One region of the Planococcus sp. PAMC 21323 genome, then DNA from elsewhere that is predicted to be linked to it. Evidence: riboswitches for the same ligand, from Rfam matches in the RefSeq annotation. Region 1 holds a riboswitch; each other region holds the start of a gene.
What was found. A riboswitch is a leader RNA that binds a small molecule or an ion and turns the genes downstream of it on or off. The one in region 1 is predicted to bind thiamine pyrophosphate.

Region 1 (4,997 bases):
CGACTCGCGTTTCGTAATGTTTTCAATTTCATGCAGTAACATGCCTTGAGTTAGATCCGGATTTTTCTTTTCTAAAAACTTTGCCAATTCATAATTGATTAGTTTAAAAAGAGTTGTTTGGTATTTCAGTAAAAACTCATAGCTTGCTGGAGTCAAACCTATTAAACGACTTTTTTTAGAAAAACCGTATAATACTCCATTCGTATCCTCGTACAGCGCACCTACAACATATTTACGTAAAATACTAATTTCTATACGACGAATCAATTCTTCTTGTTGCTTTTTTTGTAACCCGTCAAAAGAAACCCCTTCTGGAATAGAAAACTCAAGTTCGAATTCCATTAACACCTTCTCAATACTCGTTTGATGCCCTTGAGAATAGCCATTTCGAACAACTAAATTCCAGTACAACCTGGCAAAAGACTCTGCTATTTGGCTAAAGTTTAACTCTAGATTATCATTCGTTTTATAAAGGTTTTCGAGAATAGCTCTCAACAATGCGTACTTATAAGAAGTTGTTTTAACCGACTGAGTAGACAATACTTTCATGCATACAGCCCATACCTCATCGTCTGAAACAGAACTATAAGTAGCTGCTCCCTCTTTTAACTTCCAACCTTCTGGCATCGCTATCCTCCTTATCCGATTAATACCACTTTTTAAATCCAAGTTTTTAACATTACTAATATTTTACAACAGTATTGATACTAATGCTCTACCGCACTTGCAGAAAAACTTTGTTTATAGTAAGATTTCCTAAGAAATAAACTATATGCATCTGTATAACCCTAAGAATATGGCTTAGGGGTCTCTACCAGGAACCTCAAAATCCTGATTACAGAAAACGATTTGTTCGTTTTTTGTAATCAGGATTTTTTTGTGTTTTTAACAAACCTTAAATCTATTACAAATGCAAAGAAGAGAGGAAGCGTTAAAAGCAATGAATTTAAAAGTGTATATTTTAGCTTTATCCACAGTTGCTGTGGGACTTGTCGAACTAATTATCGGAGGAATTTTGCCGACAATCGCTGCAGAGTTTGATGTATCTCTAAGCTCAGCTGGTCAGTTAATTACCGTTTTTGCGATGATTATTGCCATTGCAGGTCCTATCTTGCTTGTTGCGACTAGCAAATTTGAACGTAAAAAAGTGTACTTGATTGCGATGTTCATTTTTTTCCTCGGAAACATCATGACTTATTTTAGTCCTGATTTTACCTGGATGATGATTTCACGTGTTTTAACCGCTGCAAGCACTGCACTTATCGTTGTATTATCGCTTACTATTGTGGCAAAAATTGTTGAGCCTCCTTACCGTGCCAAAGCAATTGGCTTCATCTTCATGGGTATCAGTTCTTCACTCGTTCTTGGCGTGCCAATTGGTATTGTCATTTCAGACTTGTTCGGATGGCGTGTTATTTTCCTTGGCATCGCATTACTTTCGATCGGTTCGATGGTATTGATTGCGCTCTATATACAACCAATTCCAGGAGGTACAGCAGTACCATTAAAGCAACAACTCAGAGCCGTTGCTAGTGCAAAAATCGGAACTGCCCACCTCGCAACAATGTTTATGCTTGCGGGACATTACACAGTCTATGCTTATTTCACACCATTTCTTGAAACCATTCTTAACTTAAACTCCTTCTGGGTTAGTGTTTGTTATTTATTGTTTGGTATTGCAGCAGTTAGCGGTGGCGCGATCGGTGGCGCGTTATCAGATTGGATAGGTTCGAAAAAAAGTATTATCATCGTTATTTCAGCCTTCGCCGTTTCATTATTTTTACTACCACTCAGCACGTTTTCATTAGTCGTATTCTTACCAGTTATGGTTATATGGGCAGCACTTAGCTGGAGTTTAGCTCCGCCTCAGCAAAGCTATTTAATCGAAATAGACCCAGCAACTTCAGATGTTCAGCAAAGTTTTAATAACTCAGCTCTCCAAGTTGGAATTGCTCTAGGTTCTGCAATCGGTGGTATCGCATTATCACAAACTGGTTCAGTTTCAAGCATGCCTTATGTCGGCGCCATTATTGTTCTTATTGCACTTGGCTGCGCTCTATTTTCATTAACGCGGCCTGCTATTGTTCGAAGCACTTTGCAAGCTAGTAGTAAAACTAATGGTTAAATTACACAAAAACTAATAAAAATGAGAAGTGAAACCCAAACTTTCACTTCCCATTTTTTATATTTACTTCACTTTCATCATATAATATTATTTGGACTGAACCGACGTTTCTCCTAGTAACTCTCTTAGCGCTGGCGCGTCCATGGGCTAGGCGAACCACTAAGACAGATGCATTTCCAGGCTTAGTGCGAGAGCCATGCCCAAAGCGGCCGAAGCGTTTCCAGACCCCATTCAATCTTCTACACTCTGGATATTTTTCTGACTCACTCTTTACATCCCTCTCCACTTCCTCTACACTAAACTCATCGGGAACAACCCGAACACAAAAACCGCATACCGTTTTCTGCACTAGGGGTGCCCACTTTGGCTGAGATGCAAGCGCAAGCTTCGATCCCTCAAAACTCGATCAGGATAATACCTGCGTGAGGAAGTGCGGCGCATTTCTGAAATAATTCCTTTTTTGATTATTTGTAGATTATGGCTGCATCTTCACGGATGCGGTCTTTTTTGTGCACATTTTTAAGGAGGAGTTTTACATGGAACCATTGCAATGCGGCACTAGCCCAATCGTCGGATTTCGTTTTTCGTTACATCCGATGACAGGAGATTTTATTAGCGTAATAAAAGGAGCTTTAAACGAAACAGACACTTCAAACGTATGGATGCATACAGATGATGTCTCAACTGTTATTCGTGGCAAACAAATTCACGTTTTTAACGTTGCTAAAGCTCTAGCCTTACATGCAGCAAAAACTGGCGAACACGTCGCCTTATCTGGTACCTTTTCAATCGGCTGTCCGGGTGATTCGTCAGGTGATGTCTTTTTAGAAAAAGACGATATGTTATTGAACACCGACGACACAAAACAATACGTTTCTTCGCAATTTGCGCTGTACCCAATGAACAACCCTGATTATATGGCCGTGATTTACCGCGAAGTGGACCGTGCTAAACAGTTAGGCGTTTTTAACGACTCGATGCATTATGCGAGTGGCATTCATGGTGATATTCACGACGTCTTTGCTTTTTATGAAGATGCATTTACAAATGCACGATCAGAGGATCACCGCCATTTAGTCATGACCGTATCGATGAGCATTAATAGCCCATCTCATGGAGGTGCTTAATATGCTTAAAACGTGGAAATTAAAAGAAGTTGTTTTAATGTCGTTATTTGCCGTTGTTTTTGGCATTGTTTATTTATTATTTGTTCACGCTGCCAATATTTGGGCAGCGATTATTGGACCACTTGCATATGAATGGATGTTTGGCATTTGGTTTATCGTTTCAATTATTTGCATGTACATCATCCGCAAACCCGGCGCAGCTTTTCTATCAGAAACCATGGCAGCTGCCATCGAAGTGTTAATTGGCAACGCTGTAGGACCTCGCTTAATTTTAACCGGTGTCGTTCAAGGACTTGGCGCAGAAGCAGCATTTGCATTAACTGGCTACAAACATTTTAATATTTTGGTATTGATGCTTGCAGGTATCGGTTCAGCGGTTTTTAGTTTTATATATGGTTACTTTGTTTCAGGCTATGCTGCACTTGATCCATCATTTGTTGCATTAATGTTTACTATACGCGTGCTAAGTGGTGCCATCATCGCAGGAATCGGTGGTAAGTATATCGGAGATGCTCTACTTGCGACAGGTTCTTTGCGAGGATATGCCATTGCACGTTCGAATAAAGGTGATGTGAATGCGTAAAGAGATTTTCTCTTTAAACAATTTGTCGTTTCGATTTCCAGAAGATCAAATGGCAACATTAAAAGACATCTCTTTCACCGTATTTAAAGGTGAAAAACTCGTCATTTCTGGTGCAAGTGGTTGCGGTAAAAGCACCCTCATATATTTATTAAATCGTTTGTATCCCAATAATTGTGACGGCATAGTAGATGGAGACATCCTTCTCTTCGGTAAATCAGCAACAAATTATGCACCTGGCGAGATCAATCACCGCGTTGCAACGGTTTTTCAGGATCCCGATTCTCAGTTTTGCATGCCAACCGTTGAAGATGAACTTGCTTTTACTTTAGAAAACTTGCAAGTTCCTTTTGGCGATATGGATGCGCGAATCGAATCAGTGCTGGAATTGACTGGACTTACTCATTTACGGCACACAATTATCCAATCTTTATCAGGAGGAATTAAACAGCGGGTTGCAACAGCTTGTGCGCTTATTATGGACCCCGAAGTGTTGTTACTCGATGAACCTTTGTCGCATTTAGATCCATATACAGCTAAACAATTTGTAGATTGGCTTACAGAATTGCAGATTAAAACTCAGTTAACTATCGTTACAGTTGAACATCGGTTAGATAGTTGGGGTCACTTTTTCGACCGAGAAATCCAATTAAATGAAAACGGATCTATCAAAGAAGATCATCTATTCACAATAAAACAACCGATTTTATTTCCAGATCGTTTAACTGCAATTCAACCACAAACAGCTTTAACTGTTGAGCAATTATCTGTCACAATCAAGAATAAGCAATTGCTGGCACCACTATCGTTTTCTGTGCAGCGTGGTGAGATCGTTGTAGTGGCGGGTCCCAATGGTAGTGGCAAATCGACATTAGTTAAATCACTATGCGACATTTACAAACCGACAACTGGAACAATTCAATCGGAAGGTACCGGCTATGTGCCGCAATCACCAGAATATTTATTTTTAACGCAATCAGTCCAAGAAGAAGTCTCTTATTCTTCTAGTTCAAGTATGTCGGAAATTTCTTCACTAATGATTCGTTTACGCCTTGAACAAATTCGCGAAGACCATCCCTTCGCAATTAGCCATGGACAAAAAAGACGCGTTGCGATTGCTGCTATGCTTGCTGATAAACGACCTGTTCTATTAATGGATGAACCG
Region 2 (4,997 bases), 830 kb from region 1:
TGGAAAAGGTTAATTGTTGATTGAAACAGCGACAGGTATACTTGAGTAAGGGAGGGATTTTGTATGATCCGTGTTTTACTTATGACAATTGCATTTATTGCTGTAGTTGTTATGAATACTTTAGCAAACACCTTGCCATTAAATGGCCAAACTACAGGCGAACTGTCTAATCGACTTTCGGTCCTGTTTACGCCTGCCGGTTATGTATTTTCAATTTGGGGCATCATCTATCTTTTGTTAGCTGTTTGGATCATTGCATTCTGGGTGCGCTTACGTAAGGGACAATCTCCTTCATATACCACTGCCCTGATGTTCACATTAAGTTGTGTCTTTAATATCAGTTGGCTACTATTGTGGCATTACGAGTTTTTTGCCTCATCAATCATTGCAATGCTAGGCTATTTAATTGCCTTGATCTTCCTATATTTACAATATGGAAATTCAGAAAAATCGTTAACTGAGCGCCTACCAATTTCGATTAATTTAGGATGGATCAGCGTAGCAACTATTGCCAATATCAGTTTCGTTTTAACTTATTATAATTGGAGTGGCTGGGGTTTGAGTGATCAATTATGGACAGTCATTATGTTAACTGTCGCCACCGCACTTGCTTTGCATATTCGCTTTCATCATATGGACATTCCTTTTGCTTTAGTCTTTATTTGGGCATTTATCGGAATTGCTATCAAACATGGAACTGATGAAATGTTAGTAACAACTGCTTCTCTTTTTTTAAGTGGTGTAATTTTAACAGGTATTTTGCTCATAAAAAAACGAACATTAATGAATTAAAAACCTGCGGACAAGCTCGTATAATCGAGTTGTTCGCAGGTTTTTTAATTGGTGTAATAAAATGGGTTAGTTGTCCAATTTTGTTAGCAAAATCGGCTCACCTTTTGTGACAAGAACGGTATGCTCGATTTGTGCAACTAACGATTGATCTGGTGTAATAAATGTCCAGCCATCACCTGACTCAATAATATGTTCTGATTTTTGAGAGATAAAAGGCTCTACTGCTAGTACCATGCCTTCTTTTAATATCGTTGTTTCCCAGGCATCGTAATAATTTAGAATATGCTGAGGGGCCTCGTGAAGCGATTTACCAATGCCATGTCCCGTCAAGTTCTTGATCACGAACAAGCCTTGCTCTTTTGCTTCGCGTTCAACTGCTTTACCAATTTGGTTAAGTTTTGCTCCTGCTTTAACTTTCGTCATTGCACGATCAAAAGCAGATGCTGCTGCGGCACAAATTTTTTCTTTCTCGTCATGACCTTCACCGACTACAAACGAAATTCCTGTATCGGAAAAGTATCCTTCGTATGAACCAGAAACATCAATATTCACGATATCTCCGTCTCGGATTACACGATTCCCTGGAATGCCGTGAGCCACTTCTTCATTGACGCTGATGCATGTATATCCCGGAAAATCATATTCTGATTTCGGTCCAGATACGCCACCAAGTTCTGCAAATAATTTACCGCCCAATTCATCAATTTCTTTTGTAGTGACTCCAGCCTTTGTTGCAGCTTTCATCTTTTCTCGAATTTCAGCGACCATTTGGCCAGCTTTTTTTAACATTTCAATATCTTTTTCAGTAGTTGCAATCATTAAATACCCTTCTTTCAAGCTTTTCTATTCAAGAATTATACCACAAAATTAAAACAGAGGCTTCCGTCCTGTTTGGATTTCTTCTTGCGATAAATAGAAAAAAGACTGCCCGAAGACAGCCTTTCCTTATTAAGCTTCTGCATTCACCAATTTCGGAGCAGCTGCAAAAAGCGCTGAACACACAAAGGCTGCAAGTAAAAATACAGGAATCATATACGTGGCATTGTAAACAGCAGAGTAAATCACCACATTGCCTTCAGCAAACATGCCGAAGAACAGTATTCCTGTGACTACATGTACGATATAACGCAATACCGATGCTATGAGAACACCCGACACAATAGCGATAAGCATCTTTCTTGTTTGTTTCGATTCCGCATGGTGCAAATATTTTGCACGCATAACGCCAGCTAGTCCTACTACGCCGTATGCTAATAGATAATCTAATATCACTTGCATAACAACAAAACCAAACGATAAAGGAGTTACTGAGATAAAGCCAGAAACAATTTGTAGTAAGCCGACCAATAGGCCAGTTAAAACACCTGCTCCAACTCCTCTTCTAAAAGCGATTAAGACAATTGGAATCATTACTAAACTAACTGAACCACCTTGTGGCATCTTGAACGATATAAAATCTAAAACAAATCCAAGAGCTGCAAAAATTGCGATTTCCATCATTAATAATACTTTTTTGTTTCTCATGACTTCCTCCTTATGTGTTGTGCACATCACCAGAAGGGCCGTGAATAAAACCATATTAAAAACGACGCCAGGACAGAGCCTGGCGCCGTTGTAAGGGCCGGTTTCTATCCACATCCCTGCGCAAGTGTTAACTTACAGGTTCAAAGGGTAAGAACGGATGTTCACTCTCAGCTAAAGCTCCCCTTGTGGTGTATACAAATAGTTGACTTTCATTTGTATTGTACACAAGCAGCTACTTTTTAGCAAGGCTGTTTTAACATGCATTCGTAGGGTAAAGTAAGGATTAGAAACAAAAGTCGAAAGGTGGTGAAGGCAGCCGGGTTTTAGGTCTGCCGATTAAATAATGATTGAACTATTAAAAAATCTGATTAAAATTCAAAGCGATACGAAAGAAGGCGCAAACGAGGCTCTGCAATTTTGTGCAGACTGGCTAAAAGATAAAGGTGCAGATGTTACCATACATGACAACAATGGGTATCTAATGTTGACCGCAGCTAAAGGTCAAGGCACTGAAACAATTGTATGGAATGGACATGTGGATGTTGTGCCGGGTAACGAAGATCAATTTTTACCGGTAGAAGAACAGGATCGTTTATATGGACGAGGCTCTGCTGATATGAAAGCTGGTGTCGCCGCAATGATGCAAGCTTTTGTCGAACTCGATGGTTCAAAATTAACGTGTAACGTACAATTACATATCGTGACAGACGAAGAAATTGGTGGACGAAACACTTCAAAATGGTTAGTTGAACAAGGCTACCATGGTGATTTTGTTATTTGTGGAGAACCAACTGGATTAAAAATTGGTTTGCAATCTAAAGGTATTCTGCGAATGGACATGACTTTTAAAGGGCAACCTGCTCATGGTAGCCGGCCTTGGGAAGGTATTAATGCCATTGAATCCGCTATGAAATTTCATCAAGGGATTGCGGACTTACCTTTCCGAAAAGAGTCAACTGAATACTATGATCAACCTTCTGTAAACTTACCTATTATAAACGCAGGTGATCGTTACAATGTAGTCCCTGCAATTTGTGAAATGTCATATGACATTCGCTTTATGCCAGGACAAGATAAAGATGAAATTGTCCGCCAATTAGCCGGTGTGGCCGACACAGTTGGAGTAGATATGGAATACAAAGCTTCGGGTTCTACGCCTGCATTAACAACACCAAAAGAAAATCCATATATTCAAAGCTTACAAAAAGCAATTTTCTCAACAACCGATCAAGAAGCAATTTTATTTGGTCAGCATGGGGCTGCTGATACACGTTATTATGCTGCGATAAATGGTGGAAAAGGAGCGATTGAATTTGGTCCAACAGGAGATGACTGGCATGGCAATGCTGAGTATGTATTGATTTCAAGTGTTCATGCTTATAAAAATATTTTGCTATCTCACGCACAAAATACTAAATAGGTTTGCTTCTACTACATTTGGGGAACTAAAGAATATCAAGCTTATGAATGGAGAGATTTAAATGGCTCTAGGAAGATTATTAAAATCCGCTATTAAATACGGACCTATCGCATATCCGATAATTCGTAAAGTATTAAACAAAAGAAAACAAGGCAAAACAACGCAAACTACGTCAACACAATCTACTACTCGTAGTAAAAAACGCTAATATTAAAGCGGTCCGGTATGTTTACCGGACCGCTTTTTCATGTTTAAAGTTAAATTGAGGTTGTTAACTATAAGGCAACATTTCTCTCAATGCCAAATAATTATTTTCACTTCGATCTGATGGCCTTTGTGCTGTTTTTTCAGCATCACGACTCTCTTGACTCTCTGGACTTTCTTGGTCTTCTGCTTCCATAATTTCTTCAAAAGACAATGGATTTGGCGGTGGTAACTCAAAATCCTCTACGCTCCATGCCTCTTGGTATTCGTTGAAGAATGCATTTGCCATCGTCTGATAACCAATTAGATTCGGATGAACATCAGCAGGGTTCGGGATTTTGCTTTCAGCATCATCACCGAAAGATTCATCTACCGAAACAAAAACAGCTCCTGCTTTTTCAGCTGTTTGCTTTAAGATTTCATTTAGTCGATCCAGTTGCTTGCCCGTTCCATTTTTCTGCGTCTCACGGACATGTGGATAAGCAAAATAATATCCCATTACATAAACAGCGGCATTTGGCGATTGCTCTGAAAGCTCTGTTAAGATAGATTCCATATTCTTTCGTGCCTCATTAAGAGCAAAATCTACTTGACGTTGCTGGAAAGACAAAGACCCTTGCGTCGGATCATTTTGTACTAAGCGCAATAAGTCATTTGCGCCTGCTGATATGGTAATAAGATTTGCAGTTGCTAACATTTTCGCTGACTCATCTGTTTTGATGCTGGCTAGCACATCAGTTGTTGTGAAACCTGGAAATGCAAGATTCTTGGAATAGAATGCAACCGACTGATTACGCATAAGTTCTTGCGAGATTAAATCTGTGTAACCACTGTCTATTTCTCGCGTGGGCGTTTGTCCGGCTGCTAAAGAATCGCCGATTGCCACGTAATTTATAGGAGCATTTATCATAGCTTTTGCCTGAACTGTTCCGCTAAGAAGAAGCAATCCAGTTAAAGCTGAAATCCAATACTTCTTCATTGCTATCACCTCTTAGAATGCCCAGTTTCCGTTTCGGAAAATAGGCTCTTTTGAACCGTCTGCCTTAACGCCATCTAT
Region 3 (4,997 bases), 1.2 Mb from region 1:
GATATTGACTAATTGTGTACATCCGATGTACCGCGCTCAACTTCGCGAGTATTATGAAGAAGCGCTAACACGTGGCGGACAAACACCACATGTATTAGAAAAAGCATTTTCGTGGCATGCAGACTTAGCGAAAAACGGTACCATGCTACAGAAAAAAGAGCAATTAGTATAAAGAAAAGCGGAGACTCTCGTGTAGATTCGACGGGCATAAGACGCTCTGGCGCAGCGGCGTATTTCCAGCCGCACAGCTAGAGTGGCTTATGACCCTAGAATCTGAGAGTCGGAGCTAGACAAGAAAAGCGGAGACTCTCGTGTAGATTCGACGGGCATAAGACGCTCTGGCGCAGCGGCGTGTTTCCAGCCGCACAGCTAGAGTGGCTTATGACCCTAGAATCTGAGAGTCGGAGCTAGACAAGAAAAGCGGGAGCACCCGTGGAGTTCAATAAATTTATAATCCACTAAAACCAGGTCCGCGAAAAGCGCCTGGTTTTTTCATTTCCACCTCCTTGAATAGGAAATTGAGCTTAGAAGATTCGTTTCTTTTTACCCAAGCCAATTCTTAAACCCCTGATATAACTCGGTTTTTTAATCAGATTTTTCTGTCTAAACAAAAATAGTTGTTGTCAAGCGTTATTTTTAGTATTATAATAAGCAATTGTGAAATTTGAAATGAGGGTTCTAAAATGAAAAATTCCATCTATGGATTAACGATAGACCAGTTAAAAGAATGGTTTTTAGAAAATGGCCAGAAAAAATACCGTGCGGAGCAGGTATGGGATTGGTTGTATATTAAACGTGTCACTGAATTTGCGGAAATGAATAACCTTTCGAAAGAATGCATTCAACTGCTTGAAGACAATTTTTTGATTCGTACGTTAAAAGAAACGGTTAAACAAGAATCTGCAGACGGAACGATTAAGTTTCTTTTCCAAATGCAAGATGGCAACTTGATTGAAACGGTATTGATGCGTTTTAAATACGGAAATTCTGTATGTGTAACCACTCAAGTTGGTTGTAACATTGGCTGTAGTTTCTGTGCCAGCGGACTATTGAAAAAGAGCCGCGATTTAAACGCGGGCGAAATTGTTGAGCAAATTATGCAAGTACAAGCGCATTTTGATGCACAACAAAAAGACGAGCGTGTAAGTCATATCGTTGTTATGGGTATCGGTGAACCATTCGATAACTATACGAATTTGATGGGCTTCTTAAACGTTGTCAACTCTCAAAAAGGCTTAGCAATTGGAGCTCGCCACATTACTGTATCAACGAGTGGGATTGTACCAAAAATTTACGATTACGCAGACGAAGGTTTGCAAGTTAACCTTGCAATTTCGATTCACGCGCCAACAAATGAATTACGCACACGTATTATGAAAATAAACAAAGCGTATCCAATCGAGAAGTTAATGGCTTCTATCGATTACTACTTGGAGAAATCCAACCGTCGGATTACGTTTGAATATATTTTATTGCGTGATGTGAATGACCATGTGGAAGAAGCGCATCAATTAGCAAAATTGCTAGAAGATAAGCGTCACTTGTCATACGTTAACTTGATTCCATACAACTCAGTTGATGAGCACGATCAATATCAACAAAGTACACCAGAAGCAATCAGTGCATTTTATGATGCATTAAAGAAAAAAGGTATTAACTGTGGCGTACGTCACGAGCAAGGTGCAGATATTGATGCTGCTTGTGGTCAATTACGAAGCAAACAAATTAAAAAAGATAAAAAAGAAGTAACAGTTTAATAAACTCAAGCGTTCCTGAATTTTCAGGGGCGTTTTTTTGTGTTAAAAATTAGGATCTTATTTTCAGTTAACGAAACTTTCTGAACCTTAAAAACGTATAAACTCTATAAGTAGAAGTTTATTGATCATGCGTTAGGAAAGGAAGTGGGGGATTGAAAAAGATTCTGTGCATAGCGGTTTTACTTGGATCGACTATGTTAGCTAGTTGTAGCGGAATTTCAACATACGAGGACGATGAAGTGGCCGCTATCGTAAACAACCACGAAATTACAATAGGGGATTTACGATTTCTATATCCTGATGATGCGGCATTAAATTATTTAGATTCAGCAATACAAGTAGAGTTGATCAAACAAGAGGTAAAGGAAATGGACCTTGATATTTCTGCTCAGTTGACGGGAGAAAAAAACCATGATGATTTTGAAAAACTTCCTCCTGAAAATACAAAAGATGACGGCAGTAAGCAAGTACGTGCATATGCTATAGCTCAAGCTAAAAAACTAGATATGTCACCTGAGGAGTTCCAAACACAATACGCTAAAAAAATTAACGAACAAAATGCTTACATCAATGCGTATCTTGAGGAGAAATTAGGGAGTGGAGATATTAGTGACCTCGAATGGATGGAGGAATTTGGGGAAGATTATATGAACTTGGTAGAAAAGTTGGTGGAGAAAAATGAAAATGATATTACCGTATTTATGAAGTAACATTTTAGAGCATGCTAGTCATGTGTATACGCAATTCTATCCAAAAATACCAAAAAGAACTTTGTAAAGACTATAGAATTATCAGAATCTATGATATAGTGATGTCGAAAACATAAATAAAAACACCACTAGGGGAGCCGGATATCGGCTGAGACGAGCATAAGCTCGGACCCTTTGAACCTGATCTGGATCATACCAGCGGAGGGAAGTGGCGGACCGTCTGCTATTTTCTTATCGACTGCACACGCCGCTTCCCTTCACTGGGGAGCGGTGTTTTTATTTTGTGTACAAGCACAAAAAAGGAGATGGAGAAATGACTTTTTGTAAAGAAGTAAGAAAAGAATGTGACCACTTATGGCAGGCAAGTTTTGATCATCCGTTTGTTAAGGGAATTGAAGACGGGACATTACCGGTCGACATATTCCGTTTTTATGTCATGCAAGACGCTTATTATTTATCGCATTTTGCGAAAATCCAGGCGCTGGGTGCATCTAAAGCAAAAGATTTAGAAACCACACAACGTTTTGCGATTCACGCCTCACATACCAGCACAGCTGAGCTGTCTTTACATCAATCCTTTATGAAAATTTTAGACGTGACCGAAAAAGATTGGTCCCAATTCGAACCTTCTCCTACTGCTTACGCATACGTATCACACATGTACCGGGCATCTGCAGGGGAACTAGCAGATGTATTAGCAGCCATATTGCCTTGTTACTGGTTGTATTACGAAATTGGTGAGCGATTGAAACATGCAAAACCTGATCATCCGATTTATGACCGTTGGATTGAGACTTACGGGTCCGAAGAATTTGGAGAACTCGTTAACGAACAAATTGACCGGATGAATCGGTTAGCGGAAGAATTACCAGAAGCACGACGCAAAGAACTAAAAGACCATTTCCAAAAGAGCAGTTATTACGAATTAAACTTTTGGGACCAAGCGTGGAGAAAAGAAACCTGGGCGATTGACGCTGTAGATAAAGTAGGTGTGTAGCGTGTTCCATCAAATAAAAGCAAAAGCACCGATTGTTCATTGCATCACCAATCATGTAGTGTCGAATTTTCAAGCAAATGGCCTATTAGCAATAGGTGCTTCTCCGATTATGGGAGAAGCACCTGAAGAAGTGGCGGAACTAGCTGCTTTATCACAAGCTTTGTCTTTAAATATCGGAACTCTCCATACGGAATCGCTTAAAAGTATGTTGATTGCTGGCAAAAAAGCCAACCAATTAGGCATTCCAGTAGTGTTAGATCCTGTTGGAGCAGGGGCCAGTGACTTTCGAATAAAAGCTGTCCGTGAAATTTTAGAGTCTGTACACGTAAATGTGCTTCGGTGCAATGCAGGAGAGCTCGCAGCGATAGCTGGTGAACAATGGCAGTCAAAAGGTGTTGATGCCGGAGAAGGCTCTCTAGACGTTAAAAATCTGGCTATGACCACTGCAAAAAAACTTAAATTAGTCATAGCGGTCACAGGGCCTGTAGATATCGTGACGGATGGGGAAGTTGTCCGTGAAATTCCTTTTGGAAATCCGGTGATGACATCTGTTACAGGAACAGGGTGTTTATTAAGTAGTGCCGTTGCGGCTGGACTTGCTGTGTCTACTAAAAAAACGGTGGAAATCGCCTGTGATGTTTTACGCGATTACGCAATTGCGGGTGAACAAGCAAGTCAAAAAGCACATTTACCTGGAGAATTTCAACTAGCTTTTCTAAATCAATTAGCGAGCCTGACAGATGAAGAAGTACAAAAACGAATTTCTTTACAGGAGGAAACGGTATGAAGAAAACACCACAAACCTTAACTATAGCGGGTTCAGATTCTGGAGGAGGAGCGGGCATCCAAGCGGATTTGAAAACTTTTCAAGAGCTGGGCGTTTACGGGACTTCAGCAATTACCGCAGTCACTGCTCAAAATACACTGGGTGTTAGCGCGATTTATCCCATGTCAAAGCAAGCTGTTCAAACTCAATTAGAGGCAATAGGCAGTGATTTTGACGTAACTGCAGTGAAAACAGGTATGTTGTTTAACCCAGAAATTATTCAAGAAACAGCGAGAATGATTCAACAGTTTGGCTGGGGAAATTTAGTTGTAGATCCTGTCATGATTGCGAAAGGTGGTGCGAACTTATTGCAGCCTGCTGCGGTAGAAGCATTAAAAACCCATCTATTACCGCTAGCTTTATTAGTCACACCTAATATTCCGGAAGCAGAAGCTTTAACGAGCATTTCTATTACGGATGTCTTTAGCCGACGACGTGCAGCAGAACATATTTTGTCGTTAGGAGCACAATCGGTTGTCATTAAAGGTGGCCATAGTACAGATCCAGACTATGCAGAAGATTATTTTTTGCATATCAATAGGGAAACAGCGGTATACCGATCTGCTCGTATAGAGACTAACCAAACGCACGGCACTGGATGCACATTTGCAGCGGCTGTAACGGCACAGCTCGCAAAAGGACAAGAGCTAACAGCGGCCATTTTGACGGCGAAGGAGTTTATCCAAGCAGCGCTCAGCGATCCATTG

Region 2: linked by a shared signal. The riboswitch ahead of thiT (energy-coupled thiamine transporter ThiT) and the one ahead of PLANO_RS08170 (YkoF family thiamine/hydroxymethylpyrimidine-binding protein) in region 1 are both predicted to bind thiamine pyrophosphate.
Region 3: linked by a shared signal. The riboswitch ahead of tenA (thiaminase II) and the one ahead of PLANO_RS08170 (YkoF family thiamine/hydroxymethylpyrimidine-binding protein) in region 1 are both predicted to bind thiamine pyrophosphate.

Annotation. Positions count from the first base shown of each region.
Region 1 is NZ_CP009129.1:1,618,540-1,623,536, forward strand. It holds gene PLANO_RS08155 (HNH endonuclease domain-containing protein) at 1-627, opposite strand, end outside; purine riboswitch at 759-858, shown strand; gene PLANO_RS08160 (MFS transporter) at 941-2,125, shown strand; TPP riboswitch at 2,466-2,571, shown strand; gene PLANO_RS08170 (YkoF family thiamine/hydroxymethylpyrimidine-binding protein) at 2,662-3,252, shown strand; gene PLANO_RS08175 (ECF transporter S component) at 3,254-3,835, shown strand; gene PLANO_RS08180 (ABC transporter ATP-binding protein) at 3,828-4,997, shown strand, end outside.
Region 2 is NZ_CP009129.1:791,878-796,874, reverse strand. It holds gene PLANO_RS03925 (V-type ATP synthase subunit I domain-containing protein) at 64-792, shown strand; gene map (type I methionyl aminopeptidase) at 859-1,611, opposite strand; gene thiT (energy-coupled thiamine transporter ThiT) at 1,741-2,316, opposite strand; TPP riboswitch at 2,413-2,510, opposite strand; gene PLANO_RS03910 (M20 family metallopeptidase) at 2,660-3,736, shown strand; gene PLANO_RS16055 (hypothetical protein) at 3,798-3,944, shown strand; gene PLANO_RS03905 (SGNH/GDSL hydrolase family protein) at 4,008-4,919, opposite strand; gene PLANO_RS03900 (aminopeptidase) at 4,932-4,997, opposite strand, start outside.
Region 3 is NZ_CP009129.1:2,815,301-2,820,297, reverse strand. It holds gene PLANO_RS13910 (succinyl-CoA:acetate CoA-transferase ScpC) at 1-172, shown strand, start outside; gene rlmN (dual-specificity RNA methyltransferase RlmN) at 684-1,757, shown strand; gene PLANO_RS13900 (hypothetical protein) at 1,910-2,467, shown strand; TPP riboswitch at 2,588-2,691, shown strand; gene tenA (thiaminase II) at 2,781-3,464, shown strand; gene thiM (hydroxyethylthiazole kinase) at 3,466-4,251, shown strand; gene thiD (bifunctional hydroxymethylpyrimidine kinase/phosphomethylpyrimidine kinase) at 4,248-4,997, shown strand, end outside.